One region of the Planococcus kocurii genome, then DNA from elsewhere that is predicted to be linked to it. Evidence: a T-box and tRNA genes for the amino acid it is inferred to sense, from the RefSeq annotation. Region 1 holds a T-box; the other holds one or more tRNA genes.

The links. A T-box is a leader RNA that pairs with one kind of tRNA and senses whether it is charged. The one in region 1 lies ahead of ileS (isoleucine--tRNA ligase), so its partner is inferred to be a tRNA-Ile.
Region 2: it has a tRNA-Ile gene. The T-box ahead of ileS (isoleucine--tRNA ligase) is inferred to sense a tRNA for this amino acid. The anticodon was not compared.

The regions. Positions count from the first base shown of each region.
Region 1 covers NZ_CP013661.2:2,963,234-2,966,611, forward strand. Annotated here, with positions in the region: gene AUO94_RS14395 (YggT family protein) at 1-224, shown strand, start outside; gene AUO94_RS14400 (YlmH family RNA-binding protein) at 290-1,075, shown strand; gene AUO94_RS14405 (DivIVA domain-containing protein) at 1,170-1,691, shown strand; T-box leader at 1,729-1,943, shown strand; gene ileS (isoleucine--tRNA ligase) at 1,987-3,378, shown strand, end outside.
Region 2 covers NZ_CP013661.2:553,455-556,832, reverse strand. Annotated here, with positions in the region: tRNA gene AUO94_RS02895 (tRNA-Val) at 1-10, shown strand, start outside; tRNA gene AUO94_RS02890 (tRNA-Thr) at 23-98, shown strand; tRNA gene AUO94_RS02885 (tRNA-Lys) at 106-181, shown strand; tRNA gene AUO94_RS02880 (tRNA-Leu) at 202-286, shown strand; tRNA gene AUO94_RS02875 (tRNA-Gly) at 292-366, shown strand; tRNA gene AUO94_RS02870 (tRNA-Leu) at 396-484, shown strand; tRNA gene AUO94_RS02865 (tRNA-Arg) at 516-592, shown strand; tRNA gene AUO94_RS02860 (tRNA-Pro) at 619-695, shown strand; tRNA gene AUO94_RS02855 (tRNA-Ala) at 702-777, shown strand; tRNA gene AUO94_RS02850 (tRNA-Met) at 799-872, shown strand; tRNA gene AUO94_RS02845 (tRNA-Ile) at 881-957, shown strand; tRNA gene AUO94_RS02840 (tRNA-Ser) at 973-1,065, shown strand; tRNA gene AUO94_RS02835 (tRNA-Met) at 1,113-1,189, shown strand; tRNA gene AUO94_RS02830 (tRNA-Asp) at 1,193-1,268, shown strand; tRNA gene AUO94_RS02825 (tRNA-Phe) at 1,286-1,361, shown strand; tRNA gene AUO94_RS02820 (tRNA-Gly) at 1,368-1,441, shown strand; tRNA gene AUO94_RS02815 (tRNA-Ile) at 1,455-1,531, shown strand; tRNA gene AUO94_RS02810 (tRNA-Asn) at 1,533-1,607, shown strand; tRNA gene AUO94_RS02805 (tRNA-Ser) at 1,612-1,702, shown strand; tRNA gene AUO94_RS02800 (tRNA-Glu) at 1,709-1,780, shown strand; gene AUO94_RS02795 (DMT family transporter) at 1,794-2,759, opposite strand; gene AUO94_RS02790 (1,4-dihydroxy-2-naphthoate polyprenyltransferase) at 2,890-3,378, opposite strand, start outside.

The DNA of each region.
Region 1 (3,378 bases):
TCTACTTCTATATTCTAATTGTTAGTGTATTCATGAGTTGGGTACCGAGCATAAAAGAATCTAGCTTTGGACAAATGATTTCTAAAATTACGGATCCTTATTTGGATATATTCAGACGCTTTATCCCGCCAATCGGTATGATCGACATCTCACCAATTGTTGCGATATTCACTTTGAGTTTAGCTAGTCAAGGCATCATCGTGTTATTTAATTATTTAGCCTAACCCTAAACCTCACGTGATGTGAGGTTTTTTTCTTAAAAACCAATCACATGTGAAGGAGCATTCGTATGGAAGAGATATTTCAACATTTTAGAAAAGAAGAACAGCAGTTTATCGAACAAGCTTCGGGCTGGCTACGGGAAGTTGAAGACCGTTATTCACCAAGATTGACTGATTTTCTCGATCCGCGACAGCGCTTTATTGTTGAAGCAGTCATCGGATCGAGCGACGTGAAAATGATGACGTCTGGCGTTTTTAAAAATGCAGAAAGACAACGAGTGTTACTGTATCCTTCTTATTTTGAACCACAACAGGAAGATTTTAATATTACTGTTTTTGAATTGAAGTATCCATCGAAATTTGTCAACTTGCGTCATCCTGATATATTAGGATCATTAATGTCATTGGGGCTTGACCGCAGTAAATTCGGAGACATTCGCATAGACAACGAACGTGTTCAACTTGCAGTTATGAATGAAATCAGTCCTTATATGCAAAGTAATTTTGTTAGTGCAGCAAAAGTGAAAGTTCAGTTAAACGAAATAACAAACGAAAAAGAATTAATCGAGACGAGTGAAGAATGGATTGAAGAATCGTATACGGTCAGTTCCATGAGGTTGGATACGGTAATGAGTTCGGTTTATCACATTTCTCGCCAGAAAGCATCGGCGTTAATCCACGGTGGAAAAGTGAAAGTCAACTGGACTTTGCAAGAGCAGCCGTCATTTGAACTGCACGAATCGGATATGATCTCTTCAAGAGGCTTTGGTCGCGTTCGGTTGATTATGATCGAAGGCCGCACCAAGAAGGATAAAGTTCGACTACAGATTGGCCGCTTAGAAGCAAAAAACTAGACGGTTCGGAAAAAATACGAAATAATACTGAAATTTAGCGCCATGAACTGTATAATAGGAAGATAACATGACAAGTTAAGGAGAGGTTTACTCAATGCCATTATCCCCGTTAGATATACATAACAAAGAATTCAGCCGGGCGTTCCGTGGATATCAAGAAGACGAAGTAAATGAATTCTTGGAACAAATTATGAGAGATTATGAAATTTTGTTAAAAGATAAGGCAACTTTAGAAGAACGGTTACGTACAACCGACGAACGAGTTGGCCATTTCAATACAATCGAGTCAACCTTACAAAAATCAATTTTCGTCGCTCAAGAAGCTTCGGAAGAAGTTCGACGCAACTCGCAGAAAGAAGCAGAGTTGATTGTCAAGGAAGCTGAGAAAAATGCTGATCGTATTGTTAACGAGTCGTTGACAAAAGCACGTCGCATTGCTACTGAAATTGAAGAATTGAAAAAACAATCTCGTATCTTTAAAAATCGTTTCAAAATGCTCGTTGAAGCTCAATTAGATTTAATTGAAACAGATGATTGGGAAACCTTATTAGAATACGATATCGACACACAGAATTTAGAGAAGATTGAGAAGGATAAAGAAGAGTCGAACTCTTGACTCTGAGACTTTCTACTTCTATAATTACGACATACAAAAAAACGCGCTGATAGAGACAGTAGGCTATGTAGGATGATTTAGCGAGTCAGGGACAGTGAGAGCCTGATACGACCTCATAGATGAAAATCACTCTTGAGCAGAATTGGTGAACAACAGTACCCAATTCCGTCTACGCCACGTTACGGTGATCGAGTGGCAGCTATCGAGCTGCAACAAGGGTGGTACCGCGAGTTTAAGCTTCTCGTCCCTTTACCAGGGATGGGGGCTTTTTATTATGCCTATAGGAGGAATGGAAATGGAATACAAAGATACGTTATTAATGCCGAAAACAGATTTTCCGATGCGTGGTAATTTGCCAAACCGGGAACCGGAGATGCAACAAAAATGGGAAGAGATGGACATTTACAAGAAAGTGCTAGACCGCACAAAAGGTCGTCCATTCTTCATTCTTCATGACGGACCTCCGTACGCGAACGGCGATTTGCATATGGGTCACGCATTAAACAAAGTACTAAAAGATATGGTCGTTCGTTCTCGTTCAATGATGGGCTTTCATGCACCATACGTTCCGGGCTGGGATACGCACGGATTACCGATCGAACAAGCTTTAACAAACAAAGGCGTTAATCGGAAAGAAATGTCGTTAGCGGAATTCCGCAAGCTATGTGAAGAATATGCTTACCAACAAATCGATAACCAGCGCTCTCAATTCAAACGCATCGGTGTTCGTGGCGATTGGGAAAATCCATATGTCACATTAAAACCAGCATACGAAGCACGTCAAATTGAAGTGTTTGGTAAAATGGCCAACAAAGGCTATATCTATAAAGGATTGAAACCGGTTTATTGGTCTCCATCAAGTGAATCGTCACTTGCTGAAGCAGAAATCGAGTATCATGATAAAAAATCTCCTTCAATCTATGTATCTTTCCCAGTCACTGACGGTAAAGGTGTATTGGCTGAGGGCACAAACTTCGTAATCTGGACGACAACTCCTTGGACAATCCCAGCTAACCTTGGTATTTCTGTACACGCTAAGTTGGATTACGCGGAAGTTTCCGTAAATGGTTCTCTTTATATTGTGGCACAAGAGTTATTAAAAGAAGTGGCTGAGGAATTGGAATGGGTAGACTACGAAGTTGTTCGCTTAGTGCAGGGAGCTGAACTAGAGCATATCCTAACAAAACACCCATTATATGACCGTACTTCTTTGGTTATGCTCGGAGAACACGTTACGACAGATTCAGGTACTGGTTGCGTTCACACAGCTCCTGGTCACGGTGAAGATGACTTCTTAATCGGCAAGAAATACGGATTGGATGTTCTTTGTCCAGTTGATGAACGCGGAGTCATGACAGACGAAGCGCCTGGGTTTGAAGGCGAGTTTTATGAAAAAGCGAATAAGTCGATCACAGAAGCACTTGATCATGCAGGCGCTCTTGAAAAAATTTCGTTTATTACACACTCGTATCCGCATGACTGGCGGACGAAAAAGCCAGTAATTTACCGGGCGACAGCTCAGTGGTTCGTATCGATCGATGCATTCCGTGACCAAATCTTAAAAGCGATCAAAGAAACTTCGTTCACTCCAGCATGGGGCGAAACGCGTCTTTACAATATGCTACGTGACCGTGGAGATTGGAATATCTCACGTCAACGCGTATGGGGCGTTCCAATTCCTGTGTTT
Region 2 (3,378 bases), 1.1 Mb from region 1:
TCCTCCACCATTTATTTCTTTTGCCGGAGTAGCTCAGTTGGTAGAGCAACTGACTTGTAATCAGTAGGTCGAGGGTTCGACTCCTTTCTCCGGCACCACTTTTTCGAGCCATTAGCTCAGCTGGTAGAGCATCTGACTTTTAATCAGAGGGTCGAAGGTTCGAATCCTTCATGGCTCACCATTTTAATTTTATATTGCCACGCGGGTGTGGCGGAACTGGCAGACGCACTAGACTTAGGATCTAGCGCCTTCGGGCGTGGGGGTTCGACTCCCTTCACCCGCACCATTTTTGCGGAAGTAGTTCAGTGGTAGAACGCCACCTTGCCAAGGTGGAGGTCGCGAGTTCGAACCTCGTCTTCCGCTCCATATTTATTTGCACGTGATACCGACCCTTAGCCGGGGTGGCGGAACTGGCAGACGCACAGGACTTAAAATCCTGCGGTAGGTGACTACCGTACCGGTTCGATTCCGGTCCTCGGCACCATCTTTTCACGAAATAGTGAATAGCATCATATGCGCCCGTAGCTCAATTGGATAGAGTACTTGACTACGAATCAAGCGGTTAGAGGTTCGAGTCCTCTCGGGCGCACCATATTTTTATACTCAGCAACTCAAGTTCGGGAAGTAGCTCAGCTTGGTAGAGCACTTGGTTTGGGACCAAGGGGTCGCAGGTTCGAATCCTGTCTTCCCGACCAAACAATGGGGCCTTAGCTCAGCTGGGAGAGCGCCTGCCTTGCACGCAGGAGGTCAGCGGTTCGATCCCGCTAGGCTCCACCAACTTTTTAAAGTAAAGATCCCGGCGGCGTAGCTCAGCTGGCTAGAGCGTACGGTTCATACCCGTGAGGTCGGGGGTTCGATCCCCTCTGCCGCCACTTTTTTAGGACCTTTAGCTCAGTTGGTTAGAGCAGACGGCTCATAACCGTCCGGTCGCAGGTTCGAGTCCTGCAAGGTCCACCATATGTATTTTATCTCGGAGGAATACCCAAGTTTGGCTGAAGGGATCGGTCTTGAAAACCGACAGGGGAGTCAAATCCCGCGGGGGTTCGAATCCCTCTTCCTCCTCCATATTTTTTAAAATGTGTGGACGAATTTCTTTTGAATTATAATATTGTCGCGGGGTGGAGCAGTTCGGTAGCTCGTTGGGCTCATAACCCAAAGGTCGCAGGTTCAAATCCTGCCCCCGCAACCAAATGGTCCCGTGGTGTAGCGGTTAACATGCCTGCCTGTCACGCAGGAGATCGCCGGTTCGATCCCGGTCGGGACCGCCATTTTCAATAAATAAAGTGGGTCAGTAGCTCAGTCGGTAGAGCATTAGATTGAAGCTCTAAGTGTCGGCGGTTCGATTCCGTCCTGACCCACCATTTTACGCGGGTGTAGTTTAGTGGTAAAACCTCAGCCTTCCAAGCTGATGATGGGGGTTCGATTCCCCCCACCCGCTCCATAATATTACATATGGGCCTATAGCTCAGCTGGTTAGAGCGCACGCCTGATAAGCGTGAGGTCGATGGTTCGAGTCCATTTAGGCCCACCATTCCGAAGTAGCTCAGTGGTAGAGCACCGCACTGTTAATGCGATGGTCGTAGGTTCGAGTCCTACCTTCGGAGCCATACTGGGGAAGTACTCAAGTGGCTGAAGAGGCGCCCCTGCTAAGGGTGTAGGTCGGGCAACCGGCGCGAGGGTTCAAATCCCTCCTTCTCCGCCAGTATTTGGCCCCTTGGTCAAGCGGTTAAGACACCGCCCTTTCACGGCGGTAACACGGGTTCGAATCCCGTAGGGGTCATTATAGAAAAGTGTTATGCATTTAATTGCATAACACTTTTTTTCGTTTTACTAGAATTAAGACTGTGAAGAATCATGCCAAGCATTACAATGAAAATTCCGATTATTGCTAAGCTTGAAGGTAAGACAATTGACAAGAAAAGTGCTTCTCCTGCTAACGCAAATAAAACTTCCATTGATTGTGTCGCTTCTACTGCTCCTAGTTTCTGCATATCGCCTCTAACTAGATCAGTCGCTTTAAAGAAGAGTACTGTTGCCATTACACCTGAACTGATTGCTACAATTAAAGTTTGTAAGCTTTGTGAAGCGCTAGGTCCACCTACAGTAACAAGCCCATATAATGATAGGATGAACCAAAAAGGTAGACTAGCTAGTGTCATGCCCAAAACCCTCTGATACGCATCCAACCTGCCTCCACATATATCCATCATTTTTCTATTTCCTAATGGGTATGCGAAAGCTGCGAGGATAACAGGGATAAAACCGAACCAAAGTGTTGAAGAAGAAACAACTGCTACATGTTCAAGTTGCATTAAACTGACTCCTGCTAATATGATAAAAGAAATCATCAAGCTTTTAACAGGAATCTTTCCTCTTAGTTGAGTAGTTTCTTTATTGCTATGTATGGTAATGAGAAATAAGGGAGCAAGTAATGTACCAGCGACTATGGTAATTTGCCATGTTCCTGCGATGAGCCAGCCAGGGGAATAGGCTGCAGCGAAACATAGTGGAGCATAGAATAAGCCAAATCCAACAAAACTCCATAAGGTCCAAGCTCTTTTGTTTTTGTTCATTTCTTGTAACAGTGGTTTTAAGTTCTTTCTTAAAACAACAATCAAAAGTAAAAAGGGAATCATGAAAAAGTATCGGAGAGACGCACTCCAGATCCAATTCCCGCCGTCAGCTTCCATCGTGGCGTTGAGTACGAAAGTAAATGCAAAGAAAAAAGCTGCAATAATGCCGATGATGATAGGTTTCACTATATATCCTCCTCATTCGAAAATTTAGAATTATTTATTTACTATAACTTATAATTAACTGTTCTTCAAAGTATTATTTTAGACAAACAAAAAAAGGATTTCTAGAGAAATCCTTTTTTGTTTGTCTATATTATAGAAGGTAATCAATCAGTAACCCAATTCCAAGTAAAAAAGCCACAAATGTATTTGTTTTTCCAGTATCTTTCATCGCCGGCATCACCTTTAGAGGTTCTGTAAAACGTTTAAAGATTTGAACGACTTTAATAGGTTTAATGACGCTTATGAAGACTAGTAAAGCCCACGGTGTCAATATTCCTACTAGGATAAGGATGACAATCCATACGTAGGCTAGAATGAAAAACCACATAAGAATATTGACAGCTGCCGGTCTTTTAACCAAAATAGCAAGTGTTTTGCGTCCACTTTCTTCGTCGCCCACAATATCGCGAATGTTATTAGCTAGCATAATAGCTGCTACTAATAATGTGCTCGGAATAGCAAGTAACGATGCTTCTAGGGTTACCATCCCCGTTTGAATATAGAAGGCAATGATTACAATCAAATAGCCCATGACTACGCCAGAGAAAAGTTCGCCAAAAGGTGTGTAGGCAATAGGATA